3 regions of the Cyanobium sp. NIVA-CYA 375 genome follow, and region 3 is predicted to be linked to each of the others. Evidence: predicted binding sites of a transcription regulator. Region 3 holds the regulator's gene; each other region holds the start of a gene.
The links. Region 3 encodes NtcA, which controls nitrogen genes in cyanobacteria. Its sites were predicted from a motif close to GTANCNNNNGNTAC; they were not measured.
Positions count from the first base shown of each region.

Region 1: the regulator NtcA is predicted to act here: its motif matches at 5,724-5,737, upstream of urtA (urea ABC transporter substrate-binding protein).
Region 2: the regulator NtcA is predicted to act here: its motif matches at 2,495-2,508, upstream of queF (preQ(1) synthase).

Region 1 covers NZ_JBSYHW010000028.1:6,762-16,744, forward strand. The annotation lists gene AC01FP_RS08925 (hypothetical protein) at 1-354, opposite strand, end outside; gene urtE (urea ABC transporter ATP-binding subunit UrtE) at 393-1,160, opposite strand; gene urtD (urea ABC transporter ATP-binding protein UrtD) at 1,157-1,903, opposite strand; gene urtC (urea ABC transporter permease subunit UrtC) at 1,900-3,087, opposite strand; gene AC01FP_RS08945 (ABC transporter permease) at 3,092-4,249, opposite strand; gene urtA (urea ABC transporter substrate-binding protein) at 4,345-5,625, opposite strand; gene ureG (urease accessory protein UreG) at 5,759-6,355, opposite strand; gene AC01FP_RS08960 (urease accessory protein UreF) at 6,365-7,006, opposite strand; gene ureE (urease accessory protein UreE) at 6,996-7,481, opposite strand; gene AC01FP_RS08970 (urease accessory protein UreD) at 7,518-8,444, shown strand; gene AC01FP_RS08975 (urease subunit gamma) at 8,482-8,784, shown strand; gene AC01FP_RS08980 (urease subunit beta) at 8,811-9,128, shown strand; gene ureC (urease subunit alpha) at 9,140-9,983, shown strand, end outside.
Region 2 covers NZ_JBSYHW010000001.1:332-10,314, reverse strand. The annotation lists gene AC01FP_RS00060 (cytochrome c biogenesis CcdA family protein) at 1-698, shown strand, start outside; gene AC01FP_RS00055 (cytochrome c biogenesis ResB family protein) at 695-1,993, shown strand; gene queF (preQ(1) synthase) at 1,990-2,415, opposite strand; gene AC01FP_RS00045 (P-II family nitrogen regulator) at 2,603-2,941, shown strand; gene AC01FP_RS00040 (TlyA family RNA methyltransferase) at 2,964-3,836, opposite strand; gene AC01FP_RS00035 (hypothetical protein) at 3,950-4,162, shown strand; gene purB (adenylosuccinate lyase) at 4,207-5,502, shown strand; gene AC01FP_RS00025 (OsmC family protein) at 5,529-5,855, opposite strand; gene AC01FP_RS00020 (23S rRNA (pseudouridine(1915)-N(3))-methyltransferase RlmH) at 5,880-6,320, opposite strand; gene AC01FP_RS00015 (DEAD/DEAH box helicase) at 6,343-9,084, opposite strand; gene AC01FP_RS00010 (sulfotransferase domain-containing protein) at 9,205-9,729, opposite strand; partial or broken gene AC01FP_RS00005 (transposase) at 9,826-9,983, shown strand, end outside.
Region 3 covers NZ_JBSYHW010000006.1:46,987-56,969, forward strand. The annotation lists gene AC01FP_RS03150 (TatA/E family twin arginine-targeting protein translocase) at 1-50, shown strand, start outside; gene pth (aminoacyl-tRNA hydrolase) at 57-695, shown strand; gene AC01FP_RS03160 (DUF3146 family protein) at 700-957, shown strand; gene AC01FP_RS03165 (RuvC family protein) at 963-1,427, opposite strand; gene AC01FP_RS03170 (DUF3084 domain-containing protein) at 1,424-2,641, opposite strand; gene ntcA (global nitrogen regulator NtcA) at 2,676-3,416, opposite strand; gene AC01FP_RS03180 (cob(I)yrinic acid a,c-diamide adenosyltransferase) at 3,659-4,297, shown strand; gene dcd (dCTP deaminase) at 4,297-4,890, shown strand; gene thyX (FAD-dependent thymidylate synthase) at 4,911-5,636, opposite strand; gene AC01FP_RS03195 (thioredoxin domain-containing protein) at 5,645-6,217, opposite strand; gene AC01FP_RS03200 (NIL domain-containing protein) at 6,288-6,701, shown strand; gene AC01FP_RS03205 (hypothetical protein) at 6,707-7,174, shown strand; gene AC01FP_RS03210 (lytic transglycosylase domain-containing protein) at 7,171-9,165, opposite strand; gene AC01FP_RS03215 (hypothetical protein) at 9,203-9,436, shown strand; gene glmM (phosphoglucosamine mutase) at 9,513-9,983, shown strand, end outside.

The sequences.
Region 1 (9,983 bases), on a different contig from region 3:
CCACATGCGACCGGTACCCACCTGGGGCGCAAACGACTCATTGATCACCTGCAAGCTGGAGCCGTCAGTGAACTTGAGATAGCCCTGAATGGGGTACGTGGCACTCACCGAAGAGTTGGCGGTGAAGAAAAACTTGTAACTGGCGTAGGGCTGGGTCACGAAGAAATCGGTGTTCCAGTTGGGACGGCCAAACGGATTGCCAGGGCCGACAGTCTTGGTGATGATGTTGGTAACACCATCGCCGCCCACTGGCGCCAGAAACTGGCAGGTCTGGGCTTGGGCTGGAGCCAGGCCAGCAACCAGGGTGGTACTGCACAGACCGGCCGCGAAGGCCGCCAAAAGGGAAGCGCGCATCAAATTTGAAGGTGAAGTTGCCCACCACCTCTATAACCTCAAACGCTCAAGAAGCGCTGGATCATCTCCGGACTGAGATCTGCCGTAGCGCCACTGGCCACAATTCCACCCTTCTGCATGGCGTAGTAGCAGTCGGATTGGCGCACAAAGCTGGCGTGATGCTCCACCAGCAACACCGAAATCCCCGTCTCCCGAATGATGCGGCCCACTGCCCGCTGGATGTCGAGCACCACCGATGGCTGGATGCCCTCGGTGGGTTCATCTAGCAGCAACAGGCGGGGCTTGCCGAGCAGGGCTCGGGCAATGGCTAGTTGCTGCTGTTGACCACCGGAGAGGTCGCCACCACGGCGGGCCAGAAACTTCTCCAATACGGGGAACAGCTCAAACACCAGCGGATCGATGTGGCGATGGCGACCCATGCCCCCCGGCAGGGCTTCAAGGCCCAACAGCAGGTTTTCGCGCACACTGAGCTGGGGAATAATCTCTCGCCCCTGGGGCACGTAACCGATGCCGGCCCGGGCGCGGTGGTGGGGCAGTAGGGACGAGAGTTCCTGGCCTTCAAGCTGCACCGAACCACTGCGCTGGCGCAACAAGCCGATGATCGTCTTAAGCAGGGTGGTCTTACCGACGCCGTTGAGGCCGATCAGGCAAGCCATCTGACCCGGCGCGATCGAGAGATCGACGTTGCGCAGGATGTGGCTCTCGCCGTAGTAAACGTTGAGACCGCGGATGGCGAGCAGATGCCCATCACTACCCTCGGGGGGATGGGGGGTGACCGGTTCACCGCGGGAGATAGTGCTGGTCATGCTGGGTCCTCAACTCCTAAGTACACCTCGATAACGCGGGGATCGCGCTGCACCTCATCCATGCTGCCCTCGCAGAGCACATGGCCCTCGTGCAGCACCGTGACTGGGCAATTGAGTTCGTGGATGAAGTCCATGTCGTGCTCGATCACAAGCACGGTGTGATCACCGGCGAGGCTGCGCAACAGCTCGCCGGTGCGCTCGGTCTCCTCATCGGAGAGCCCAGCGACTGGCTCATCCACCAGCAGAACCTCGGGATCCTGGGCCAGCAACATGGCGATTTCGAGCCACTGCTTCTGGCCGTGGGAGAGGCTGCCGGCCTGCTGGGAGGCGTGGGCTTCTAGACCCACAACGGCGAGCAGCTGCTGCACTCGGTCGCGCTGGGCGGCACTGAGGCTGCCAAACAGCAGGGTGAAGGGCGAATGGCTGCCCTTGACGGCCAACTCAAGATTGCGCCGGGGCGTGAGGTTGTGATAAACCCGCGGCGCCTGGAACTTGCGGCCGATGCCGAGCCTGGCGATGCGGTACTCGCTGATGCCCACCAGCGAGCGACCCCGGAAAAACACATCACCCTTGGTAGGCCTCACCTTGCCGGTGATCACATCGAGGAAGGTGGTCTTGCCAGCGCCGTTGGGGCCGATAACGGCCCGCAGTTCGCCGGGAATGAGGGAGAGATTGAGGTCATTGAGCGCCCAGAAGCCATCAAAGCTGACACTCACTTGGCGCAGTTCAAGCAGGGCAGTCATGGCAAACCTCCAGATCCTGTGGAACCGGTTTCTTCAGCAAAGGCACGGGCTTCGATCTCGCGCTTCTCAGCCTGTACGAGTGGATCGAGGTCAAGGCCCGGATAGGTGGGAGCCAGCGGCGGCCAGCCCACCATCGCCTGAATGTGGCGAAGCCCGCCTTTGCGCCACCAGCCCACGACGCCATCGGGCAGGGCTGTAACCACGAGCAGGAAAAGCCCCCCCTGAACGAACAGCCAGGTTTCGGGTAGCTGCTCGCTGATCAGGCTCTTGGCGTAGTTGATCAACACCGCACCGAGCACGGCGCCGATCAGGGTGCCGCGGCCCCCCACCGCCACCCAGATCACCATCTCAATCGAGAAGGGCACCGACATGAACTGGGGCGAGATGATGCCCGATTGCACGGTGTAGAGGGCACCGCTGATACCGGCAAGAGCACCAGCCACCGTGAACACCAGGGTCTTGTAGGCGGTGGGGTTGTAGCCGGTGAAGCGCAGCCGCGGCTCGTCATCGCGCACTGCCACCAGGGCGTCGCCAAAGCGACCGCTGGTGAGCCAGCGGCAGAGGAACCAGGCAGCCACCACGAGCAGCACCGTGATCCAAAAGAGGTAACGCTGCATGCCATCGGAACCCACCAGCTCACCGAAGAAGCGAGCGGTGTCTGTCTTGAGACCGTTGGTGCCATTAATCAGCTTCTGCTGGCCATTGAAGAAGTTGAAAAACACCAGCAGGGCCGCCTGGGTGAGGATCGAGAAGTACACCCCCTTAATGCGGTTACGAAATACAAGGAAGCCCAGTACTCCAGCCACAATCGCTGGAATCACCCAGATCGCCAAAAGCGTAAACAGGGGCGAGTTGAACGGCTGCCAGAAGAGGGGCAGGCTCTTGACTCCATAGAGACTAAAGAACTCCGGCAACTGGCCAGGCTCAAGCGAATTGAGCGAAAGATGCATCCCCAGGGCATAGCCACCGAGGGCAAAGAAGATTCCCTGACCAAGGCTGAGCAGGCCGGTAAAGCCCCAAATCAGATCAACACCTAGCGCGACGATACCGAGGGCTAAAAAGCGACCGAGCAGGTTGAGCCGAAAGGGCGGCAATACGAAGGGCAGGATCAGGGCAGCCGCCACGATCAGAATCCAGGGCCACCAGCGACGCAGAAAGACAATTAGGAAAGGTGAGCTGCTCATCGCCTCAGGCCTCCACCATGCGTCCCTTTTGCGGGAACAGGCCTGCAGGCCTGAACTGCAGAAAGACAACAATCAGCACGAACACCAGCACCTTCGCCATCGACGTGGTGGCAAAAAAGGTGATCGTCTCGTTCAGGCCGGCGGGCATCGTCGGCCAAAGCAGCAGCAGGGAACCAGAGCCGAGCACATAGCTCAGGATGCCGATGCCGAGAGCCGCCACCACGGTGCCGAGCAGTTTGCCAACCCCACCGAGCACCACGACCATGAAGCAATCAACGATGTAGTTACCGCCGAGGTTTGGTCCCACCGAACCCAGCAGGGTGACAGCGACACCGGCAACCCCGGCCAGCCCCGAGCCCACCAGAAAGGTGAGGGCGTCAACCTTTTCTGTGGGAATGCCAAGGCAACTGCTCATCGGCCGGTTCTGGGTTACGGCCCGAATGCGGATACCCCAAACACTCTTCTGCAGAAACCAGTTCACCGCCACAAGAGCAATTGCCGTCAGCGCGATGATGAACAGACGGCCGGTGGGCATCGTCACCCCCGCCAGATCGATCGAGCCACGCAGCCACTGCGGCGCCGTGACGTCAATGTTGCGAGCGCTGAACCAGGGCTGATCCAGGGCTCTCACGCTGCCAAGGGCCGAAGCCAGCCCAATGCCCAGAGCGCCGGCCAGCACCCAGCTGCCAACACCAAGCAGCGGCGTCCAACGCTTCTGCCACCAGAGCTGGGGGGTGAGGCGCGGCGCGAACAGTCCCAGCAACACCGCCAGCAGCAGACCGGCAAAGAAGGCCGTAGAAACGGAGCGCACGAACTGCTGCAGGATGAGGCTGACGCCCCAGGTGGCCAGCAAGGTTTCCAGGGGACGGCCGTAGAGGCGCCTAATCACCGTCTTCTCGAGCAACAACCCGGCCAAGCCACTAACCAGAAAGGCGATCGGAATCGCAATCAGTAAATAAATGGGGAAGAGGCCGGAAAGGGGGCCGTTCTTAAGCAGGTTCTGCACCACAAAGGTGGTGTAGGCACCGAGCATCATCAATTCCCCATGGGCCATGTTGATGACACCCATCAGGCCGAAGACCACAGCGAGGCCAAGCGCCGCCAGCATCAGCACCGAGCCGATCGCCAGGCCGTTGAAGAGCGTGTCGTAAAGAGCTGTCATGGAGTCCCGGAGGGGACAAAGGAACAAAAACAAAAAGAAAAAGGGGGAAGAAGACTAAATGTCTCTCCCCCCTGCGGCTAATCAAAGTGCGCTGATCACATCTTGAACTTGCCAGCGTCAGGACGATCCTGGGTCCAATCGCAAGTGTAGCCCTTGGTTTCGGGAACAAACTGGTTCCAGGCAATCGGCTTAACTACGCCTTGGTTTTCAATGATCTTGAACATGCCATCCTTTTGGACCTCACCAATCATCACCAGCTCGGTGGTGTGATGGTTGGGCTGCACCTCGATCTTGCCCTGGGGGGCATCGAAAGTCACACCAATCAGGGCTTTGCGCACAGCGCTGTTGTCAACGCTATTGGCCTTCTCCGCTCCAGCGGCCCAGAGGTAGATCATGTTGTAGGCAGACTCAGCCGGGTCGTTGGTGACGCGGTTTTCGCCATACTTGGCCTTGAAGTTATTGGTGAACTCCTTGGAAGCTGGTGTATCCAGGCTCTGGAAGAAGTTCCAGGCCGCATAGGTGCCTTCCAGATACTCAGGGCCAATTGCCGCAACCTCCTCCTCAGCAATTGAGAAGCTCATGATCGCGTAGCCGTTGGCAGGGGTGATGCCAGCGGCCTGCATCTGCTTGAAGAAGGCAACGTTGCTATCACCATTAAGGGTGTTGACGATCACGCCACCCTTGGGCAGGGCCTGCTTGATCTTGGCAATGATCGGAGCTACCTCAGTGTTACCAAGTGGCAGGTAGTCCTCACCCACCAGATTGCCGCCCTCAGCCTTTAGCTGCTCCTTCATGATCGTGTTCGCGGTGCGCGGATACACGTAATCGGAGCCAACTAGGAAGAAGTCCTTGCCCTTGTTCTTCAGCAGCCAGGAGACCGCGGGTTCGGCCTGCTGGTTAGGGGTAGCACCACTGTAGAAGATGTTCTTGGAGCACTCCTGGCCTTCGTACTGAATCGGGTAGAAGAGGAAGTGATCCTTGGCCTCGAATACCGGCAGCATCGCCTTACGGCTAGCAGAGGTCCAGCCTCCAAACACCACAGCAACCTGATCCTGATCGATCAACTTCTTGGCTTTCTCGGCGAAGGTGGGCCAATCCGAGGCGCCATCTTCTTCGACGGGAACAATCTTCAGCTTCTTGCCCTCGATGGTGATCCCGCCCTTGGCGTTGATCTCATCGATGGCCATCAACTCGGCTTCAGCCACCGTGTTTTCGGAGATGGCCATGGTGCCGGAGCGGGAATGCAGAATTCCCACCTTCACTTCACCGTCAAAATCGCCAGAGGCTTTTTCACCGCCGCCGCCGCAGGCCACCAGCGAAAGGCTGGCTGCCATCGCCGTAGCACCAGCTACATAACGCATGGTGGTTTTGCGCATCAGGGAAGACTTCATAAAAACTCCTACGGGAAACCGCTGAATGTCCCGCTGCTATTTAGCGGTCATTGGAAGGTATCCAGTTGTCACACCTTGGCTTTGTAGCGGTTGCAACAGTTCCTTAAACACAAGACAATCAGGGCAACTGAGCCCACAAAAACTGTTCCACCGCCTCCAGCCCCTCGCCGCTGCGGATGTTGGTGAAGCACCAGGGGCGCCCAGGGCGCATGCGCTCGGTATCCGCTGCCATCACCTCAAGGCTGGCGCCCACCATCGGCGCCAGATCGATCTTGTTGATCACCAGCAGGTCGGAGCGGGTGATCCCCGGACCGCCCTTGCGGGGGATCTTGTCGCCAGCGGCGACATCGATCACGTAGATGCAGAGATCCACTAGTTCCGGGCTGAAGCTGGCAGCCAGGTTGTCGCCGCCGCTCTCCACCAGCACCAAATCCAAATCGGGGAAGGCCGCCTCCAGCTCGGCCACCGCCGCCCGGTTGATCGAGCAGTCCTCCCGGATGGCGGTGTGGGGGCAGCCGCCGGTTTCGACGCCGCGGATGCGTTCGGGCTCTAGGGCCCCAACTCGGGTGAGGAACTGGGCGTCTTCTTGGGTGTAGATGTCGTTGGTAACAACCGCCAGCTGCAGGCGATCGCGCAGCCGCCGGCATAGGGCCTCCACCAGGGCCGTTTTGCCAGAGCCCACCGGCCCAGCTACGCCCACCCGCAGCTTGCTCATCCGATCCGCTCAGCTGCGAAACAGCCTGGAGTACAGCTCGGCGTGGCGCAACTGGGCCAGACCCGCACCCACACCACCGCTCCAGAGCTGATCTGGATCGGCAGCCGCCAGTTCCAGGGCCCGCTCGGCAATCAAAGGCGCCAGGCCCAGCTGTAGGCGCTGGGCCTCGGTGGGTCCTAGGGGCACCAGCCGCAAGGCCGCACTGAGCTGGTTTGCCACCCAGCCATACAAGTAGGCCTCCACCAGCTCGGTGGCAGCAACCTCCAGGGCGCGGCCCGCCAGGGCAAAGGCTGCCGGCCAGGCCAGATTCAAGGCGGGCGGATTGAAGCCCAGATCGGCCAGCAGCCCCAGCAGCGACGCGCCCATCTGGCGCTGCTGGGCGCGCACCTCCGCCGCCTCCCGCAGGGCCAGCAACCAGCTGTCGCGCTCGCGCAATTCGGCCATCTCAGCCAGCAGCAAGCCCGGCAGGCTCGCCGCCTCCAGCGCCAGGGTGCCGCGCTGCAGCTCGGCCACCAGCCAGGCCCTCACCCCAGCCCCATCCAGCAATAGTCCGCGCTGCACCAGCACCTCCAAGCCCTCCGAATAACTGAAGGCCCCCACCGGCAGCGCCGGGCTGATCAGTTGAAACAAGCGCAGCCGGCTAGTGGTCATGGCTGTGACCGTGGGCGGAGCCATAGGCACCGGACTCGGGCTGAAAGGGAGCCTGCAGCTGGTCCACCTGCAGACCGCGATACTCCAGCAGGTGGGCCAGCACGGAATCGGCGAGCAGGCGCAGTTCACCAGTCCTGATCTCCATGGCCACGTGGCGATTGCCAAGGTGATAGGCGGCCTGGAGCAGGGCCAGGGGATCGGCGCTGCGCACCTGCATCAGCTCCTCCAGCGCCGCCCGCACCTGCACCAGCGGTTCGGCAGCCGTGGCGGCCAGCCACTCACCGGGCTGCAGGGCTGCCCCCCGGGGCAGCTGCAGCAGCACCTGCCTGCCACAGGCAGTGCAACGCAAACCCCGCAGCTGGGTGCGCTCCGCCGCCGAAAGGGCCAGCACCAAGCCAGGAACGGCCCCCGGGCTGGCGGCCAGCCCGCGCTCACGCAGCACCAACGGCCGGTCAGCAGGCTCAGAGCTGGCCATCGCCGGGTGCACCATGGTCTTTAAACAGCATGCCTGGTGAATCATCCCAACACCATTGCGGCAGGCCGCTGGCACGGCGCCGCTGAGCTGGAGTTCACGGCCCGGCAGGGCAGTCCGGGGGAGCCGACTGCAACTGTGCACCAGGGCTGGGCCACCTCCCCCCTGAAATTGCAACGGGCCTACCCCCAGGCAGACGGCCGCTGCGAATTGCCCCTCCTGCACACCGCCGGCGGCCTGGTGGGGGGCGACCAACTCACGCTGCGGGCCCACCTCGCCCCAGGCAGCCAGGCCCTGATCACCAGCGTGGCGGCCCAGAAGGTTTACGGCACGGTGGGGCGCTCCCGTTTGGTGCCGCAGGGCCAGTGGGCCCGGCAGAGCCTGCACTTCAGCCTTGAAGCCGGTAGCGACCTGGAATGGCTGCCCCAGGAGTTGGTGCTGTTTGCCGGCGGACTGCTGGAGCAGAACCTCACGGTGGAGCTAGCAGCGGGGGCCAGCTGGCTGGGCATGGACGTCGTGCGGCTGGGCCGCAGCGCCGCCGGCGAAACCCTGGGCCAGGGGTGCTGGCGTTCACGGCTGCAGATTTGCCGCCGCGGCCCCGAAGGCCGCCGCTGGGAGCTGGTGGATCCCCTGGAAATCAGCGGCGCCCAACTCGCAGCAGAACACGGCATGGCCGGCCAACCGGTGCTGGGATCGCTGGTGTGGGCAGCGCCGCAGCCCCTGGGGGCCGCTGCCCTGGCCCAGCTGCTGGCCGACTGCCGCAGCGACCGCCAGGGCCTGGAGGGCGAGATGGCCTGCGGCGCCCTAGGCCAGGGCCTGATCGCCCGCTACCGCGGCCCTTCCAGTCAGGCGGCCCGGTTTTGGTTCACCAGGCTATGGGCCCGAATCCGGGACGCACGCGGCCTCGGCGCCCCAGAACTGCCGCGGGTATGGCCCTTCCAGGAACAGCCCATGGGTTCAATCTGAACGGGTCAATGGGCCCTAGTCCTGCCAAAGTTGGGCCATGCACCTAACCCCCCAGGAAAAGGACAAGCTGCTGATCGTCACCGCCGCCCTGCTGGCGGAGAGGCGGCTCAACCGCGGCCTGCGGCTCAACCACCCTGAGGCGATGGCCTGGCTCAGCTTTCAGGTGATCGAGGGCGCCCGCGACGGCAAGACCGTTGCCGCCCTGATGGCCGAGGGCAGCACCTGGCTGAGCCGTGAACAGGTGATGGAGGGGGTGGCGGAGCTGGTGAGCGAGGTACAGATCGAGGCGATGTTTCCCGACGGCACCAAGCTTGTGACCCTGCACGACCCGATCCGCTGATCACTGCCCCCCAACCCCGATCCGCCATGCCCCCCCTGATCCCCGGTGAACTGCTGCCCGAACCCGGCGAGATCGTTCTGAACGCCGGCCGGCCCGTGACAACGCTGCTGGTGGCCAACACGGGCGATCGGCCCGTGCAGGTGGGCTCCCACTTTCACTTCTTTGAGGCCAACAGCGCCCTGGAGTTCGACCGCGACGCCGCCCGCGGCCTGCGGCTCGACATTCCCGCCGGCACGGCTATTCGCTTCGAGCCCGGCGACAGCCGCGAGGTGCAGCTGGTGCCCTTTGCCGGCGAGCGCCGCATCTTCGGCTTCAACGGCTTGGTGAACGGCCCCCTCGATTAACTCCCCATCCCATGCCATACCGCATCTCCCGCCGCGCCTACGCCGAGACCTACGGCCCCACCACCGGCGATCGGCTGCGCCTGGCCGACACGGAACTATTTCTGGAGGTGGAGAAGGATTTCACCGTCTACGGCGATGAGGTGAAGTTTGGCGGCGGCAAGGTGATTCGTGACGGCATGGGCCAGAGCCAGACTTCCCGCGCTGAAGGCGCCGTGGACACAGTCATAACCAACGCCCTGATCCTGGATTGGTGGGGGATCGTCAAGGCCGACATCGGCCTGCGCGACGGCCGCATCTGCGCCATCGGCAAGGCGGGCAACCCCGACACCCAAGCGGGCGTGACGATCGTGGTGGGGCCGGGCACCGAAGCGATCGCCGGCGAGGGCCACATCATCACCGCCGGCTCAATCGACACCCACATCCACTTCATCTGTCCCCAGCAGATTGAAACGGCCCTGGCCAGCGGTGTAACCACCCTGCTGGGGGGCGGCACCGGCCCGGCCACCGGCACCAACGCCACCACCTGCACCCCGGGCGCCTTTCACCTGGCCCGCATGTTGCAGGCCGCCGAGGGGCTGCCGGTGAACCTCGGCTTTTACGGCAAAGGAAACGCCTCCACTCCCGAAGCGATCGAAGAGCAGGTGCGCGCCGGCGCCTGCGGCCTCAAGCTCCACGAAGACTGGGGCACCACCCCAGCCGCGATCGACTGCTGCCTCACGGTGGCCGACCGCTTTGACGTGCAGGTGTGCATCCACTCCGACACCCTCAACGAGGCCGGCTTTGTGGAAGACACGATCCGCGCCATCGGCGGCCGCACCATCCACACCTTCCACACCGAGGGGGCCGGCGGCGGCC
Region 2 (9,983 bases), on a different contig from region 3:
GCAGCGAATCGCTGCTGCAGCACTCCCTGGCCAGCCCCACCGCCACCACCTTTGGTGTCGTGTTTGCCGGTGGGCTGCTCACGAGTCTGGGCCCCTGCTCCCTTTCGCTTTTGCCAGTCACCCTTGCCTACCTAGCTGGTTTTGGCGGCACCCCCGGGGTTAAACCCAGCCAGGCACCCTGGCAGCGCAGCCTCAGCTTTGCGGCCGGCATTGTGGCTTCCTTAGTGCTGCTGGGCCTGGTTAGCGGCCTACTGGGCCGGATCTACGGTCAGATCCCGGGGCTGATTCCCACGGTGGTGGCTGTGCTTGCCCTGCTGATGGGCCTAAATCTGCTGGGCCTGCTGAAGCTGCCCCTGCCCGCCGGACCCGATCCTGAAATCTGGCGTCGCCGGGTGCCGGCCCCCCTGGCTCCCATAGCCGCAGGCCTAGCTTTTGGTCTGGCCGCAACCCCCTGCACCACCCCTGTACTTGCGGTGCTGCTGGCCTGGATGGCCCAGAACGGCAAACCACTTGTGGGCATGTTGCTGCTCACTAGCTTCGGAGCCGGTCAAGTGGTGCCGCTGCTGCTGGCCGGCACCGCAGCCGCCAGCCTGCCGAGCTTGCTGAGCCTGAGGCGGCTGGGCCAATGGGTTCCCCCGATCAGCGGCGTGGTGCTGGTGACCACCGGCGCCCTCACCCTGGTGGCCAACTGGCGATGAAAGCCTTGCTGCGGCTTGTGGGCTGGATCTCTGATCTGCGGGTGGCGATCGTGCTGCTGCTGGTGATTGCCAGCACCAGTGGCGTCGGCACGGCAATCCCCCAGCGGGAACCAGCCGAGCTCTACCACCGGCTCTACGACCCCCAACCCTGGCTGGGTCTGCTGAACGGCGATGGGGTGCTGGCCCTGCAGCTCGACCATGTGTATTCCAGCGGCTGGTTCCTGGGGCTGCTGGCCTGGCTGGCCCTAGCCCTGCTGCTCTGCAGCTGGCGCCGCCAGTGGCCCGCCCTGCAGGCCGCCCTGCGTTGGGTCGACTACCGCACCCCCCGCCAGCTCAGCAAGCTCAGCGTGGCCGAAACCCTCAGCACAGACACCCCCAAGGCGAGCCTCGATCAGCTGGCCGGACTGCTGCAGCGCCAAGGCTGGCAAATTCAGCGCCACGACGACCGCCTTGCCGCCCGCAAGGGTCTGCTGGGCCGGGTTGGGCCCTTGCTGGTGCACGCAGGGATGGTGGTGCTGATGCTCGGGGCCGCCTGGGGGGCCCTGGGGGGACAACGGGCTGAGCAATATCTGGCCCCCGGCCGCAGCCTGGAGCTAATGGACAGTCGAGGCAGCAGCAAGCTCACCCTTGCTCTCGACGGCTTTTCCATCCAGCGCGATCCCGCTGGGCGACCTGAGCAATTCACTTCCAAGCTGCGCATCCTGGAGGGCGATGGCAGCGAGGGCAGCCTGCTGAAGCAAGCCGAGATCAGCGTTAATCATCCGCTGCGCTTTCAAGGGGTCACCCTTTATCAAGCCGACTGGGCCCTGGCCACCATCAGCCTGCAACTCGGCAAAAGCCCCCTGCTAGAGCTGCCGCTGCAGAGCTTTCCACAGCTAGGCGAACAGGTTTGGGGAATCGTGCTGCCTACCCGCCCAGATGGCAGCGAGCCGGTGCTGCTCAGCCTGGGAAGTGAACAAGGGCCTGTGGAGATCTACGGCGCCGACGGAATCTCAATAGCTCGCCTGTCCCCAGGCGGCGCAGCTGTGGAAGTGAAGGGGCTGCCGATACGGGTTGAAAGCGTGCTGCCCGCCAGTGGCATCCTGCTGAAGCGGGATCCGGGCGTGCCTTTGGTCTACGCAGGATTTGCGATTGCCCTGGCCGGTGGCGGGCTCAGCTTGCTAGCCACGCGTCAGCTGTGGGCAATTGCCGAGGGGCCGGCCGGGCAAGCGGGTCAGCTGCACGTGGCCGGACTCTGCAACCGCAATCTCACGGGCTTCGCTGCCGAGCTGCCCCAGATGCTCGCCCAGCTCTAACAAGCAAGCCGAGTGCCGTGGCTGACGCGCACCACGGTGTGAACGTTGCCGCGGGGGTGAAAATCGGCCTCCAGCTGCATCCACTGGGGGTCGGTGGCGGCAACCAGATCATCCAGGATGCGGTTGGTCACCTCTTCATGGGAGATGGAGCGGTCGCGATAGCTGTTTACGTAGAGCTTGATCGCCTTGAGCTCCACCACCCGAGGGCCAGGCTGGTAGATCAGGCGCAGGACAGCAAAGTCGGGGTAGCCGGAAAACGGGCACTTGCAGGTAAATTCCGGCAGCTCGATCGACACCTCGTAGGGACGGCCGGGCCTGGGATTGTCGAAACAGATCAGCTCGGCTTCAGCGATGGCCCGCTCGCCGTACGAAGGCGTCTGGGTGAGGCAGGACGCATTGGCAGAAGCAGGGCTAGAAGACATTGGAGCAAGGAAGGGGAAAGGGCCAGTGCTAGATAGGGATTCTAGGAAAAGCGGCCGTAGCCAACAGCCGGCCTAGCTGGTAACAACCGCTACGACGACCCCCACAAAGCTCGGGCCTAATGGGCCTAGTCCCTTCCATAGGCAGGGATTTCCTGAGAGACTTCCAATTCAGCCCCCTGCTGTTCCCATGAAAAAAGTTGAGGCCATCATTCGTCCCTTCAAGCTCGAGGACGTCAAGATCGCCCTAGTCAATGCGGGAATCGTGGGCATGACCGTGAGCGAGGTGCGAGGTTTTGGCCGTCAGAAGGGCCAAGTGGAGCGCTACCGCGGCTCTGAATTCACCGTCGAGTTCCTGCAAAAGCTCAAACTTGAGATCGTTGTCGACGACGACAAGGTGGACACGGTGGTGAGCGCCGTTCAAGATGCAGCCCGCACCGGCGAAATCGGTGACGGCAAGATCTTCGTGAGCACCATCGATTCGGTGATTCGGATCCGCACCGGTGATCGGGACAGCGGCGCCATCTGAGCGCCAGCAACCCTCTCGATTTTTATGCCCTGGGAGTCAGCGTGCTGGCTACCAGGGTCTTTATTTGTTCTGGTTCAACAAGCTGTTCAACAGACTCAAAAAGATCCCCTGCAACATCAGCCATTCCTACCTGCCCATCGCGATCGGGGCGCCGCAGCCAGAGCAGGTATTCGTGGTTGCCTGCAGGCCCGGTAATTGGTGAGGCCACCAGGCCGCACGCAGCCAGGCCCAGGCCAGAGGCCGCGTTGATCACCCCTGCGATGGCATCGCAATGGGCAGCCGGATCACGCACCACGCCGCCCTTGCCGACCCGGCCCTTGCCGACCTCAAATTGGGGTTTAACCAGCAACAGCAGATCCAGGGGGGCCTGGGGTTGCAACAGCCCCAGCAGGGCGGGCAAGACCAGCCCTAGGGAAATGAACGACACATCGGCCACCGCCAGATCGGGCCAGGGATCCTCGGGCCCGTAAAGGCCATCAGGGGTGAGGTGACGCAGGTTGGTGCGCTCCTTGAGTACTACGCGAGGATCACTGCGCAGACTCCAGGCGGTCTGGCCGTAGCCCACATCGATTCCGTAAATGCGGCAGGCCCCGTGCTGGAGCAGGCAGTCGCTGAAGCCGCCAGTGGAGATGCCGCCATCAAGACAAACGCGCCCCTGCACTGCGATTGGGAAGGCCTCAAGGGCCCGCACTAGCTTTTCGCCGCCCCTTGAGACGTAGCGGGGGGGCTGCTGCACCAGCAGCTCCGCCTCCGGCAGCACTTCGGTGCCCGGTTTATCGAGCACACGGTCGCCCTGGCGCACCCGCCCGGCCCTAATCAACTGCTGGGCCTGCTGACGGCTTGCCGCCAGGCCACGGGCCACCAGCTCCAGATCCAGTCGTTGCTTGCGGGCCATGGCGCTCCACGTTTTGTGATCAAACCACAACGCAACCGGAACAGATTCCAAGCATCCCTGCCTCCGCACCAAAACCCAGCAGAAGATATCCCTCTGAAGTTGATCCGGCACCAATGGCCACCCAAATCCGGACCGCGACTGCTGCAGCCAATGTGCTGGAACTGTTCTATCCCGGCAGCTTCGTCAAACTGCGCAATCAACCTGCCGACCTACCCCCCTTCCAGCTGATCCAGTGCCGCGGCGGCCGCTGCTGGGTGCGCCAGCAGGCCTGGGGCCAGCAGGTGCACTGGGAAGTGGAGCACCGGCGCCTAATTACCGCTGCCTAAGGGGCGCACCCATACATTGGTCTGGACGTGAGCCAGACGCGGCCTTGATCGAGCGTTACACCTTGCCCGAAATGGGCAACCTCTGGAGTGAAGAGGCCAAATTCCAGAGCTGGCTGGATGTGGAGATCGCCGCCACCGAGGCCAACTGTGAGTTGGGGCGAGTGCCGGCCGAGGCGGTGGCCGCGATCAAGGCGAAGGCCCGTTTCAGCGTCGCGCGAATTCTCGATATCGAAGCCGAGGTGCGCCACGACGTGATCGCCTTCCTCACCAACGTCAATGAGCACGTAGGCGACGCCGGCCGCTACATCCACGTGGGCATGACCAGCTCCGACGTGCTCGACACCGGCCTGGCCCTGCAGATGAAGGCCTCGGTGGCCCTGCTGCGCATCGAGCTCGACCTGCTGGCCGATGCACTTAGGGCGCTAGCCCGCGAGCACAAGGGCACGGTGATGATCGGCCGCAGCCATGCCATCCACGGCGAGCCGATCAGCTTCGGCTTCAAGCTGGCCGGCTGGCTGGCCGAGGTAGAGCGCAACCGCGAGCGACTCGAGCGCTTGGAGCGGGTGGTGAGCGTGGGCCAGATCTCCGGCGCCATGGGCACCTACGCCAACACCGACCCCCAGGTGGAGGCGATCGCCTGCGCCAAGCTCGGCCTGGTGCCCGACACCGCCAGCACCCAGGTGATCTCCCGCGATCGCCACGCCGAATACGTGCAGACCCTGGCCCTGGTGGGCGCGGCCCTGGAGCGCTTCTCCACCGAGATCCGCAACCTGCAGCGCACCGACGTGCTCGAGGTGGAAGAGAACTTCGCCAAGGGGCAAAAAGGCAGCTCGGCCATGCCGCACAAGCGCAACCCGATCCGCAGCGAGCGCATCAGTGGCCTGGCGAGGGTGCTGCGCAGCTATGTGGTGGCGGCCCTGGAAAACTGCGCCCTCTGGCACGAGCGCGACATCAGTCACAGCTCGGTGGAGCGCATGATGCTGCCCGACTGCTCGGTGACCCTGCACTTCATGCTGCGGGAGATGACCGAGGTGGTGAAGGGCCTAGGGGTGTACCCCGAGAACATGGCCCGCAACATGAACGTTTACGGCGGTGTGGTGTTTAGCCAGCGGGTGCTGCTGGCCCTGTTGGAAGCCGGCATCAACCGCGAAGACGCCTACAGGATCGTGCAGCGCCATGCCCACAGCGCCTGGAACACAGACGGTGGCAACTTCCGCGCCAACCTCGAAGCCGATGGCGAGGTAACGGACAAGCTCAGCGCTGAGCAGCTGGCGGATTGTTTCAGCACCGATCTGCACCAGGCCAACCTGGGCGTGATCTGGCAGCGACTGGGGATTTGAGCTAGAGATTTGAGCTGGCAGACAGTTCAGGACCAGTGCAGCCGAATCGGCACCGCCCCATCCAGGCTCAGCTTTACCGGACAGCTTTCCCCGGCCCGCTGCAGCACCGCCCGCTGCTGCTCGCTGAGGCCCACCGGCAGGCTGATCCACACCTCCAGCAGGGCGATCCGCCGTGGCGCCTCGGCGCCCATGGTCTTCTGCACCAGGGCCGTGGCCACCAGGTCGGTGGGCGAGAACCGCTCCCCCTTGCCCTGGTTGTCGGTGGGGGCATCGGTTTCGAGCACAGAGCCCGAAGGGCCGTGGCTGGAGTGGCAGCGAAGGCCCCCCTCGTAGCGGCTGTCGATCGTGGTCATCGCGAGGCATAAGCGCCACCCCACTCAAGCGCCTGGACGGTGATAAGGCCCTCCCTGCTGGATCGTGCTGGCCCGATAGAGCTGCTCCAGCAGCAGCAGCCGCGCCAACTCATGGGGGAAGGTCAGCGGCGAGAGGCTGAGGCGCCAGTGGGCCCGCCCCTTGAGCGCCGGGTCGAGGCCAGCGGCCCCACCGATCACAAACGCCAGCCGCCCAGAGCCAGAGCCTTCAAGCGCCTTGGCGAAGGCCAACGAGTCGTAGCTCTGGCCCTCCTCGCACAGGGCCACCAACTGCTCGCCGCCGCGCAGCTCAGCGGAGATGGACTCCGCCTCGCGGGCCATGCCACCATCCCGCAGCTCCACGATCTCCAGGCCCGGGAGCCGCTTGCGGTAAAGCTCTACCCCTTCGCTCACCCAGCCCTTGCGCACCTTGCCCACCGCCAGGATGCGAATGCGAGCGGGATTGATCACGGGTTACTGCCCTCCAACCTCAAGACTGGGGGCGCTCGATCGCCGGATCCAACTGACCCTTGCCACTAGTAAACAAATCCTCGATCTCGCAAACCGGGAAGCGATTGATCGATTTGAGGGCAGCGCGGGCCTTGTTGCGCAGCTGCTGGCTGATCGCTTCGCAGTAGGGCACCTGGGCCAGCAAATCGACGGTGCGGCGCAGGATCCGCACCACATCGCCCTCATCAATTGAGGTGTTGGCGATTATGTCGCTCCAGCTGGCGCCTTTGGCCCAGGCGTGCACTAAGCCCATCAGCTCGGGCTCCCACCAAAGCGGGAAGTTGACCTTGGCATGCTCCTGCTGACGCTCCAGCTCGCGGCGCAGGCCGCGCAGATCATGCAGGGCCTCCTCGGCGGCAGGCGGTGGCGGGTAGCCGCACCACAGATCGGGGCGGTTGACTTCGGTGGAGATGGCTTCAAACACCGCCGCCAGCTGGGGCGGATCGAGCTCGTCGAGGTGGCCGCTCATCAGCGACAGTCCGAGCCACAGCTCATTGTCGCCGCGCAGGGCGGCCACGGTGCGGCCCACCTCGGTGGGCTCCAGGCCATCAGCCCCCGCCAGAGCACCGAAAAAGCGCAACACCTCAATCAAAGCCAGGAACGTATCCCAGTGGCGATTAGAGCGGAAGTGCAGCAGCTGCTGGCGCTCCTCGATCTCCAGCTGCAACTCCGACCTGCGGCGGCGGTGCTTTTTGAGCTGGCGGCGGTCGCCCCAGCGGTGGGCCGGATGCAGCTCCAGGCCTTCCTCCAGCTGCTGCACCTGAAGGACTTGGTCCTGAACCTCACCGGCCAGGTCGTACTGGGGGGTGGCCATGTCGTGGCGACTGGCCATGTGGGCAACGGCAAGGGCCAAGCCGCCACTGGCCTGATCGCCGTGGCGCAACTCACCAAGTTGGCGCAACTCGGGGGGATCCACCTGGCTCACCTGCAGGCAACTGAGCTCGGCATGCAAGCTCACCACCCCGTGGCAGGGCAGCAACAGCCAAAGGTTCTCGTCGGTGAGGCACTTGAGCAGGGGGAATTGCCCCGGCCCCTTCACCTTCTCGACAATCACCGCCGGCGTCACCCGGCCGCGCAGCTGAGGTGCCTTGAGGCTCACCAAAGTGCCCTCGCTGGCGAATTGCAGCGCCAAGGTGAGCTCATGGGCGACTGTTTCCTCAGCCTGCTGCTGCAAGATCCGCAAAATGCGCCTTTCTTCGCGCAGGTGAGCTCGCTGCTTTTCGTAGTCCTCGAAGTCGTCCCAGGGCACTTCACCAGAGCCATCTTCCAGGCCTTCGAGCTGCTGCATCAACTGGGCGATGCGGGCTTCGTCCTCCACCAAATCGAGGGTGGCCAGGTAGCGGCCGAAACTGCGCTCAACCAGCTCCTTGGCCTTGGCTAGGTCGTGGCGCTGCAACAGGTTGAGCACCATGCCGTAGCTGGGCATGAACTGGCTGACCAGCGGATCGGCTGGCGCAGTAGCTAGCTGGCCCGCTTCACGCACCCCCTCAAAGCGGCTCTGCACGGTCACCACGTAGCCCTGGATATCGAGGCCGCGCCGGCCGGCCCGGCCCGCCATCTGCAAAAACTCACTGCCCATCAAAGGACGATGGCCTCGCTCGGTGCGCTTGCTCAGCGCCGAAATCACCGTGGTGCGAGCCGGCATATTGATGCCGGCGGCCAGGGTTTCGGTGGCAAACACCACCTTGATCAGCCCCTGCTGGAACAGCTCCTCGATCAGCTCCTTCCAAGCCGGCAGCACGCCGGCATGGTGGGAGGCAATGCCCCGCAGCAGGGCCTCGGCGTGGCCGCCTTCCCGCACCGCCTCGGGGGTCGTTGCCACAAATAGATCCAGGCGGGCCTTGATGCGCGCCTGTTCAGCAGGGGTTACCAGGGCGGCCTTGCCCAGCTCCTTGACGCCCTTATCGCAACCGCGGCGACTGAAAATGAAGTAAATGGCCGGCAGCATGTCGCGCTCCGCCATCTGGGCCACCACAAAACCCAGGGGCGGAGCCTCGGGCTGGGGTGGTTTCGGTGTTTTCGGGCCCTTGCGCTGGCTGCCCTTGGGGGCGCGCCACACTTTGCAGTTGGGATGGAGACCCGTGCCCTCGTCGTTGAGCAGGGGGTGCAACCCCTTGGCACTGCAAAAGCTGAAGGCCAGCGGCACCGGCCGGTGGTCACTGAGCACCAGCTGGGTGGGCCCATGCACTTTCTCGATCCAGTCGGTGAGCTGGCCGGCATTGGCCACCGTGGCCGAAAGCGCCACCAACTGAATCGGCGGCGGGCAGTGAATGATCGACTCCTCCCAGACGGTGCCCCGCTGGGAATCGTTCATGTAATGGCACTCATCGAGCACTACCGCCTCCACGCCCTCGAGCGGGTCATCTCCCGCATCGGCTGCCGCGTAGAGCATGTTGCGGAAGATCTCGGTGGTCATCACCACCACCTGGGCCTCCCGGTTGAGGCTCATATCACCGGTGAGCAGCCCCACCTTGTCGGCACCAAACTGCTCACGGAAATCGCGCAGTTTCTGGTTAGAGAGCGCCTTGAGCGGCGTGGTGTAAAAAACTTTCTGACCATGGGCCAGAGCGCGGTAGATGGCGTATTCGCCCACCAAGGTCTTGCCAGAGCCCGTGGGGGCGCTCACCACTACCGAGTGGCCCTGGTTGAGCGCGTCGATCGCCTCGAGCTGGAAGTCGTCGAGAGGAAAAGGGAAAATATTGGCAGATTCTGATAAATACATTACAAGAATTATCGCCCCAAAATCATAGAGAAGCTAAAGCCAAAGCCTAGGCAATGGGGCAAGCGCTGATGAGCGATAGAAATATAGACATAATATGAAACGAATCATAGCATAAACATTTCAAGAACCAACCCCACTCCAAGGACGCCGCCAGGGCGAGAGATCCCAGCCGAGCAGATTTTCCAACTGATCGATATCACTTCTTAACTGTTCATAAACGTATGACCACTCAAAGAGCGAGGGGCCCTCTCTGTAATTTCCCATTCGCATATGAATGACTGGAGAATCCACAAAGGCATCGACGCCCAGAAAATCTGTTACTTTTTGCAGACTACTCCATCGGTCAAAGAAAAAGTCTTCTGAAGAAAGAAAGAGCATTTGATCAAGCTCAAAGAACTCAAGAAGTCTCTGAATCTGTTCAAAGTATCTACCTCTATCAACGTAAGAAAAGATGCGATGCTGCATCTGTCCAGCAGCGTGAATTCGCAACCGTTCCTCGTGAATACATGAGAAAAAGCTTAGGCTTTCATCCCCCCTAATCGCCTGCATAGACCAATGAGAATAGGCCCTAGCCATGGGGTTGCGCAGGAGAAAAATTAACTTAATTCCAGGATTATAGCGATAGATTCTCCTGGCGCACTCCATCCAGTACATATAGATTGGAGTCACCTCACCCCCCCCAGTTTCAGGAAAGTTGTCACCCCTCTGATCAGTACATCCGGGGGCTTGAGGACATGACTAATGCGTCGATACAGCGAGGCCGTCAAGGCTGATGTGAGGAGGCGGATGAGCCCGCCGCACAGGCAGAGCGTGGCCTGGATTTCAGAAGAGCTGGGCATTCACCTCGCCACCCTCTACAACTGGAGAAAGGCCTGGCGGTTGCAGGGAGAGGTGGTGCC
Region 3 (9,983 bases):
CTGGTACCTCAGAGGTGATTGAGCAGTCTCCCAATGGTCCGGCTGCCTGAGTTGCCGTGACGCAGGCCAGCCCGGCGTCCCAGCCGTCGTTGCAGTTGGTGGTGGGCCTGGGTAACCCGGGAGCCAAGTACGCCGGTACTCGCCACAACGTGGGCTTTATGGCCCTAGAGCGTCTAGCAGATTGCGCCGGTGGTGCATCTTTTCGGCAGCAGCCAAAGCTTCAGGGCTTGGTGGCTGAAGTGGGCTCGGGGCCTGCCCGGCTGAGGCTGTTGATGCCCCAGACCTATATGAATGAAAGCGGCCGCTCGATCCGCGCTGCTCTCGACTGGTTTGGTTTTGAGCCCGCCCAGTTGCTGGTGGTGGTTGACGACATGGATCTGCCCCTAGGCAAGTTGCGACTGCGGGCCACAGGCAGTGCCGGTGGTCACAACGGCCTGCGTAGCACCATCAGCCACCTAGGTACCCAGGACTTTCCGAGGCTTCGTATTGGCATCGGTGCCCCCGCTCAGGATCCTGGCGAACGCCGTGCCCGCACACTCGGGCACGTGCTCGGACGCTTCACGCCAGTTGAGCAGCCCTTGCTGGAAGAGGTGCTCAGCGAGGTTGAGGCTGGCATTGGCCTGATCCAGCGCCTCGGCCTAGAGCGGGCCGGCAATCGACTCAACAGTTTTGAGCCCCAGTACACGGCTGCCTGAGCTGATGGCCCGCCTCCCCTCCACTACTGCCCAGTTGCGGGTGCTGCACCAGAGCTTCAGCCAGCGGGTGCTGGAGGGGGAGGTGAGTGCCGGTGGCTACAAATGGAGTTTCCGCTGGGCTTTTGACCGCGGCGAACTCAGCGTTGAGCCCTCCTTGGGCCGGGCCCTGATCCAGGACGCTCTGCTGCGTTATCTGCTCAAGGTGGACTACCAGCTTGAACCTGGCGGGGATTACGTCTTCACGGTTCGGGCCTGCTTCTAGCCGATTTAAATCCCAGTGGCAAGCTGCGGCCACTGCCGCAGCACCTCCTGGTTGTTGCGGCGCAATTGCAACCCGTAGTGGCGCTCTATCAGCAGCTGGGCCACCACATCGTCGATATCGCGGGGGGGCAATCGCAAGCCCGCCGGCAGCAGCAGCCTCCAGCCCCTAGGGGGCCATAGCTGCCAGTAGCGCTCGCGGGCTGCCAGGGTGCTGCCGCTCTCATCCACTACAACCAGTGACAGCCGCTGCTTGTCAAGCCGGCTGCGCCAGTCTTGGCTGCCGGTACCGTTGCCGAGCACAATCCGGCCAAGACCCTCTTGCCGCCAGGCTTGGAGTTGGGCTAGGCAGGCTTGCGGCGCCAGGATGGCGGCCTGCAGGATTTGGCTACCGGCTAGATCGGCCAGCACCAGGCCGCATTTGCTGCGTCCGGGATCGAGGCCTGCCACCAGGCCCGCCGCAGCGCGCGTCATGGGCGGCGAGGGCCCGGCCCCGATGGGGGGGGGGCTGGGGCTGCCAACCAGCGCAATTCCACCGCAATTGGGTCGGCGGTGCTGGCGCTGTTGATGGCGAGGGCTTCTAGTTGGGCAACCTGGCCCGGCTGGCGCTCGCTCAGCTCCCGGGCCAGCTGTTTGAAGCTGGCCGCATCGAACTGCAGCCCTTCCACCAACGTGCCCTGGCGCTGGGCTCGGGCATAGGCAGCGGCCAGCAGCAGGTTGAGTCGCCGCGAAACCGGCTCCAGGGCTGTGAGGTCGCCCTCGATCGTGGTGCTCGCCAGCACTTCACCTGCCTTAACTACTGGGCGGTTGGGGCGTAGGTCTGGGAAGGCGAGTACCTGGCGCTCGCCCCTCAGCACGTTGGCTGCCGAGAGAATGCTCACGACCCAGCTACCGGGTTTGGCGAGCAGGCTCTCCAGCTTGCTGATGTCGTTCTTGGGCACCAGCAGGATCTGGCGATCGGGCGGCTGGCCGGGCAGCACCCGCCTGAAGGCGTTGAGATTGGCCTGCTGCAGCAAGGCGTTGATCACCTCCTTGGCCTGATCAGGGCGCTCAAGTGTCACCTTGGCGCTAGCCAGGGTCTGACCGCTACTGAGCACCACGTCGCCGCGGCGCAGGGCAATCAGGTTGCCCTCCAGGTCCTTAAGTTCTTGGGCACCGGCGCTGATCCGGCGGCGCACCTGGGCCAGTTCCGCTTCGGTGCGGCGGATTTCCGCATCCCGCCCCTTCACCTCCTGGCTGAGACGGCTGCGCTCAACCTCCAGCCGGTTGCGCTGGGCTAAAAGTGGCGCCAGTTCCTGGCGCAATTTGCTGGCGCGGGCTTGGGCCTGTTCAAAGCGCGTCTGGGCCTCCCGTTTGCCCTGTTCGGCTCGCGCCACTTCTTGGCGGCTGCTGGCCAGTTGACTGTTGCTGCGGCTCAGTTGGCTGCGGCTGGTTTGCAGCCGTTGCTCCAGTCGATCGAGTTCAAACAGGCCCGTGCGCAGCCGCTCGCTCACCAGCAGCATCAGGCCGAGGGAGATGGCACTGATCAGGCTGCCGGTGAGCACCGTGATCAACACGGCGGTGCGGCGGGGCCGCATCCCCAACAAGCTCAAGCGCGCCTTGCCCACCAGGCTGCCGAGTCGGTCGCCCAGGGTGGAGAGCACTCCCCCCAGGGCGAGCAGAGCGAGGATCAGCAGCCAGCCCGTCACATACGTCCGCGAAGGGCCCCAGTATCCCTGGCGTTCAGCTGAAGCGCTTGGCTAGGGCGATTGGATCAAACACAGTGATCTTTTTGCGGTCGATCTGAACCAGGCCGTCGTTGCGCAGGTCGCCCAGCAGGCGGGTGATTGTGACGCGGGTGGAGCCAATCGCTTCGGCAATCGCCTGATGGGAGAGGCGCAGATCAATCGTGATCCCTTCCGAGCTGGGAACGCCGAAATCGCGGCACAGCACCAACAGGAAGCTCACCAGCCGCGAGCTCATGTCTCTATGGGTGAGGGTTTCGATCATCGTTTCGGTCTGCAGGATCCGCGAAGACAGTCCCTGCAGCAGCAGTAAGCCCACGCTGGCGTCCTGCTCTATCGCTCGGCGCACCGAGGTGGCTGGTGCGGTCACCATCTCGACCCTGGTAAAGGCCACGGCGTGATAAAAACGGTCGGAGCGCTGGCCGGTAAGCAGCGACAGCACACCAAACAGGCTGTTCTCACGCAACAGGGCCACGGTGATCTCCTCGCCGGATTCGTATACCCGCGAAAGCCGGACCGCTCCGCGCCGCAGCAGGTAAACCCGCTCGGCTGGATCGCCGGGAAAAAAAATCGTCTTGCCCCGTTCGATCGTCTCGACGCTGCTGCCGGCCAGGCCCCGGATCACTTCCAGCAGGGTGGGGTTGCCCTGGCCGGCGCTGCCCATGCCTGCCACCACGCCAGGGGCACCCGTCGATGGGGTGTTGGCGGTACGGCTAAATCCGTGGGTAGCGCCAACCATCAAGGTATGGGCAAGTGTCGGGACCCTAAGGATCACCCGGGGGGTGGCTTGTAGCAATACACACGGTTTGAGATGACACCGCCGGCGCCCCCTGCGCACCAGTACGTATGTTTCCGCTAGGGATGGTGTCGTTTGCTTGTGGAGCGGCCCTATCCCGCTACATTCAGCTCCGCGGGGCCATGGGCTGCTCGCGGCGCTCCAGGTCTGTTTCTCGATTTTCCAGGTTTTTATTCAGGTTGTTCATGACCGCGAGCTTGCCCGTCTCAGGCCTCACCTCCTCCTCTGGAGCTGGTTTTCCGGCGGTCCAGCACCAACCTCAGCGCTCTGGCCATCGCCCTTTGGCTTTGGCGGCTGCCGCGTCCACGCCTTCAGCTGCGCCGGCATTGCGGCTGGTGGCCCAGTCGGAGGGCTTACTCCAAATCCATACGGCGCCTTTCCGCGGCAGTTTCGGTGCCGTGCTCAGCCAGGCCCTGCGTAGTGCCGGCTTGGGCAGCCGGGTGCTGGTTACTCAGTTTCTTAAGGGCGGCGTAGATCAGGGCCTCGGCAGCAGCGTCTGGCTGTGTGGGCGATTGCAATGGCTGCGCCCCCGCGTGCCTGCCTGTCTGTCGGAACCGGCTGCCCACCAGGAGCTCGAGTTGTTGGATGCGGTGCGCCAGGTGTGGGCCTTCAGCCGCGAGCAGCTACTTAGTGGTGCGGTGGATCTGATGGTGCTCGACGAGCTGGGCTTGGCTGTGGAGCTGGGCTACCTCGATCAGGCTGAAGTGCTGGCAACCTTGCAGCGCCGACCAGCCCATTTAGATGTCATTTTGACAGGGCCAGCCATGACTCCTGAGTTGATGGCCATGGCTGATCAGGTCACCCAGTTGCGCCGAGGTCTCTGATGCTGAAGAACGACCGCTGGATCAACGAGCAGGCTGGGGCAGGCATGTTGCAGCCGTTTCAGTCGAGCCTGGTGCGCCACCTCGATCCCGAGACGACGGGCTCGCCGGTGCTCAGCTACGGCTGCTCTTCCTATGGCTACGACTTGCGGTTGTCGGCCAAGGAATTTTTGATCTTTCGGCATGTGCCTGGCACCGTGATGAACCCCAAGCGGTTCAATCCGGCGAACCTTGAACCCGCTCCCCTGCACGGTGACGAGGATGGCGCTTATTTCATCCTTCCAGCCCATTCCTACGGTTTGGGAGTAGCACTGGAGAAGATGAAGGTGCCATCAAATATCACGGTGATCTGCCTGGGTAAGAGCACCTACGCCCGGCTAGGCATCATTGTTAATACGACGCCAGCGGAAGCCGGCTGGGAAGGTCACCTAACCCTGGAGTTCAGTAATTCTTCGGGTGCTGACTGCCGCATTTACGCAAATGAGGGAATTTGTCAGCTGCTCTTTTTTGAGGGAGATCCCTGCGAGACCACCTATCAAGATCGGGCTGGTAAGTACCAGTATCAACCCGAACGTGTCACTTTGGCGCGAATCTAGGTCCCATCAAATGGCTCGCGCTATGGGGCGAGCCTGGCTTTATGTAAGCGGCTCTTCTCGTACCAGTCAGCAAACTGGGGTGTCCAAGCCTGCAGGTGGGGCCACATCAATTCACAAAGTTCACGAATTTCCTGCTGGGCGTCGAGCTTGGCCCGCAGGTCAAGGAAGTGCAGAAAGGCTCGCAGGGTGAAGCTCACCACGAAGTGCTGGCGGTAGTCGAAGGGCAGGATGCCGCGAGCATGCTCCTCGGCGAAACCAGCCGCCAAGAGATCACGGTAGCGAGCAGCAGCAACACCGCAAAGCTCTAAATCTATGCAGCGCTGTTCTTCAGTGTAGGTATATTTTTTGCCTTGACGGTCGCTATAGCTACCTACCGGCCGTAGATAGAACATCTCCTCCAGCTCCAGTTCACCATTTGCGGCCTTGCAAATACGATCGCCCGTGTAGCGCATGGACTGCACATCGAAGCTCACCCCCACCCGGTGAGTGCGCGCCTGCTGCATCACCGAGTGGGGAAACCAGCCAACATTGAGCACGATCTGGGCGTGTTCCAAGGGTCCGTAGTGACCTCGCTCGCCAGCTAACAGCCGCTTGACGCAAATCTCCCCCGCCTTGGTCTCATCGGGCCAGCTGGCGGTGGCTGCGGCGACAAAACCCTCGCTGTAGTCCTGATGCATACCCGCCCAGACGCACTGCTGGGGGTTCGGTGTGGCGGTGATGAGGGCAACGCGGAAACGGGAATCCATGGCAGATGTCAACCGTGGCTGCGGGGTCCGGCCATCGTGGCAGCACTCGACTCGGCAGCCGCGACTTCTCCAGCGGGTTGGTTCAGGTTGCTGACGGCACCCACTCCGGCCAGGGCTGGTAGGGGCTCACCGGCGATAAGGGCGTCGCTGAGAGCTTGCAGTTCGGTGAGGCTGCGGGCGCCGATTGAGAGGCCCACCGCTTCTCCTGCACCGTTGAAGAGCTCAAGTTGGGGAATGCCGTTGACTTCGTAGCGCTCCAGCTCCGGTTGCCAGCGCGGATTGTCAACGTTAAGCAGCACCACATCGAGCTGGCCGCGGTGTCGGGCTTCGATCGTTTCCATCGCCGGAGCCATGGTGCGGCAGGCGTCGCACCAGTCGGCGTAGAACTCCACCAGCGTTGGCTTGCTATTGCGCAAGGCCACTGGTAGATCCAGGGATTGGCGCGCCAAGCGCTCTAGGGGAGCCTCCGGATGCAGTCCGCCTCGTGACCACAGCAGGCCCGCTGCCAGTAGGACCGCCAGCACGACTAGCAGCAGCCGTTCGCTTGGCCCCAGGCCGGAATTCGGGGTGGAGTTGGTCATGACTGCATTTTGCCAGTGCTTGCTAGCGTTTTGCGGAGGTAAGCGTGCTGTTCCCGCGAACCGGATCCTCGTGAAAAGGCGCCTCACCCTGCACTTCCCCCGCGAAGCGGTGCACCAGCCAATCACCTACCGGTTGGCAGTGGACTTTGACATCGCCGCCAAGATCCTGCGGGCCCAGATTGCCCCCAACCAGAGCGGCACCATGGTGGTGGAGCTCTCCGGTGACATCGACGAACTGGCGGCGGCGGAGGCCTGGCTCGAGAGTCAAGGACTCGGCCTCAATCGGGCGCCTGGTCAGATCACCATTGATCGCAACCTCTGTGTCGACTGCGGTCTCTGCTCAAGCGTTTGCCCCAGCGGTGCCCTCAGCTTGAGCCAGCCGGCTTGGCAGCTGCAATTCGATGCGCAACGCTGCTTGGTGTGCGAACAGTGCATTCCGAGTTGCCCTCTGGATGCGATATCCCTAGTGCTGGCTCCCCCGTGAAGGCGATGTTGCGTCTGCTGTTGCTGCCCTTGCGGGCGCCGATGCTGCTGGTGCTGGTGGTAATCGCCGTCTACGAGGGACTGCAGTGGAGCCAGCCGCTGGAGGGCGCATCGGCGTCGGGAGTGGGACAGCTATCAAGCTTGTTCTGGTCGCTGGACTGCCTCCACGCTCTGTTGGTGGTGGTGGTTTGCACCATGCCAGACCTGCTGCTGCAGCGGATCTCCAACTTGATGGCCACCAGCCGGGTGGTGAGCCTGGTGATCACTCTGCTGATCGTCACGGTGGGGGGCCTCTATCTGCTCCATCTCGAAGTGCTTGCCAACGTGCTGATCCTTGGTGTTTCAGTGTTGTTGGCACGCCTCGACCTGGCCCGGATCCGGGTGGCGCCCCCGCCGATGATGCTGGCAGGAGCGCTCGGGGTGCTGGTGTTGTCGGGAGCTTGGGTTGGGCGCTGGCTGGCCAGCGGTGGCTAACAGCCCGCTAGGGGCCTCTGCTGGAAGTTCCAAAGGTTGCCGAGCACCTTTTTGACGTACAGCCTGGTTTCGGGATACGGGATTGCTTCAATCCATAGCTCTGGTTCTTGTTGCAGAAGGGGGGTTACCCAGCCGGTGGTGGCCCCTGGCCCGGCGTTGTAGCTGGCAGCCATCAGCACGGGGTTGCCCTGCCACTGACCCAGCAGTTGCTTCAGGTAAAGCGCGCCTAGTTGGGCATTGCGGGCTGGATCGGTTAGAGCATCCGCCGTTAGGGGCATGCCTGCCAGCTCGGCGGCAGTGGCCGGCATCAGTTGCAGCAAGCCGACGGCGCCGGCGCCGGAGCTCACCCCCGGGCTGAAGCGCGATTCCTGTTTGGCCACGGCTGCCAGCAGGGTTGCCGGTACCCCTGCCTTCGCCCCAGCCTGCTCTAGCTCCGCCACGAAGCTGGCGGTTTGCAGGTCGCGCTCTAGCTGCTGCGCTAGCCCGCAGGCCGCATCTACCCGTAGACGCAGGCTGGCTTGCTCGAGTTGGCCGAGGCCGATCCAGTGGTCTCCAACGGCCCGGCGCAGCCGGCCCTCTACGGCCAGCTCATGGGGGGTGCTGGGAGGGGAGGTCCGCCCTGTGCGCCAGTGCTCCCAGGCTTCCAGGGGTTGGCCCAGGCGCCAGAGCCGGTCGATCTGCCAGTCGCCGCTGCCTAGGGGGCGCCATCGGGGTTGCACAAGGGCCGGGCTGCTGCCGGGATCGAGGTCCAGATCGTCGTAGCCGAGTCTTACCGCCGCCCGCCAGCCGTAGTAGCCGCCGGGATGCTGTTTGGTCAGTTCACTCCAGGTGCGTTGCGCTTTGGCGATGGCGCCTTGCTGCTTCTGGCTGAAACCCAGCCAGAAGCGCTGGCGTCCCACCAGCCCCACCGGCAATTCACGACCGATCGGCGCACTCAGCAGGGTTGTGGCCGTTCCCCATTGGCGTTTGAGCAGGGCCTGGCGGGCCCGCTGCCACTGCAGTTCCCAGCTGGCTGGATCGTTGGGCCAGCGCTGCAGCACCGCCAGCGTCGCGCCGATGTCGCCACTCTCCATAGCCCGCCGTGCGTGCACCGGGGCCGTTTCCTGCAGAGCAGGAGGCAGCGCCTTCAGGGCCTGGAGAGCACTGGGCCCGGGCTGTTCGCTGAGCAGGGCTACGGCCTCGCTGGCTTGGCTGGAGCTCGGCGCGGATTTGGCCAGTTGCAGCAGCAGACTTTCGGCTTGGGCCTGCTGCTCGCTGCCGCCACTGAGCAGGGCTCGGCCGATGGCTAGCTGGGTTTCTGGTCTCGGCGGACTGCCCTTGAGGCAGCTCAGGGCGGCTGCGGCGTCGCCCAGCTGGGCCAGTCCCCTGGCCAATTGATCCCGCTGGTTAGGGGTGGCCACCGCTGCCGTGCTTTGGCAGGCCTGGCGCAAGCGTGGCCCCGCACCGGGCCAGCGCACACCGTGCCGGGCCAGGTGCAGGGCTGCCTGGAGGCGATCTGCATCGCTTGGACCGGCCTCCACAGCTGCCGCCAGGGTCGCGGGATGGGCTGCGAAGCGACTGCGCAGTTCCTGCCGCAGCTTGGGCTGCTGCCGGCCCAAGGTATAAAACCCATCCGCTGCGGCAGGCGTTTCGGGGAAGCGCCGCACCAGCTGCTGCCAGCGCTGCTGAGCAACTGCTTGATCGCCCAGAGCATCGGCGGCTAGGGCATCGCGTTTGAGTACCAGGGCGGCTAACTCATCGCTACCCCAGCCCTGACCGCGCAGCAACCGGCGCTCGCTGGCGAGGTCGCCTTTCGCCTGGCGCGGCAGCAGCAGCAAGCTGGCCTCGCGCCGCCGCTCCGGATCGGGCGAGAACCGCCGCAGGCGCTCCAGGGTTGAGGTGGGTGTGCTGGGGTCTGGTGCGGGAATCAGGGCCAGCAGTGCCCTGCCGCCCAGCAAGGCGGCACCGCTGCCCAAAAAGGTGAGGGCCAACAGCAGGGGGAGGCGAGCCAAGGACAACAGCAGCGCAGCTTCGCCATTCTGGGGAAGTGTGAACCCCACTTCGCTGGTGCGCCTGCCCTCTCTCCCCCCCTATCTCTCCAGCTTGCCTGGAGCGGAGCAGCGGTTGCGGGCCCTGCGGGTGCTTGCGGCGTCGGGTTTGGTGCTGCTGCTGCGCCCCTTTTGGCTATTGAGCTGGTTGCCTGGCTGGGTGGTGGGCGCTCTGCTGTTTTGGACGATTGGCGAGCTGGTGCTCTGGATCTGGTGGCCCCGCCGCTGGCGCTGAACAGGCCCTGGCACGAGCGGAGCGTTTTGCAGCAGTCCACGTAGCCTTGTTCGGTCTGTGGCATCTGCTCCTGCCCATGGCCGATCTGGCTCCCCATCCCATTGGCCTTCCCTTGCGGGGTGGAGTGGCTGGTTTCGGTACAGATGGCATTCGCGGCCAGGTAGGGGCCCAGGTGAGCCCGGCTCTGGCCATGCAGGTGGGCTTCTGGTGCGGTCAGGTGTTGCCTCAGGGGGCGCCGGTACTGATCGGTATGGATTCCCGCAGCAGTGGCCCGATGCTGGTGGCGGCGCTCACGGCGGGGCTCACGGCCGCAGGCCGCGAGGTATGGGCCCTGGGGCTCTGCCCCACGCCGGCCATCCCCGGTGCGATTCGCCGTCTTGGGGCGGCTGGAGGCCTGATGGTGTCTGCCAGCCACAACCCCCCCGAAGACAATGGCATCAAGGTGTTCGGAGCCTCCGGCGCCAAGCTGAGCCGCGGCCAACAGCAGGCGATCGAGGCTGGGCTGCAGGGGGTGGGGATTGGCAAGGGTCTAGGAGCCTCCGGCGGG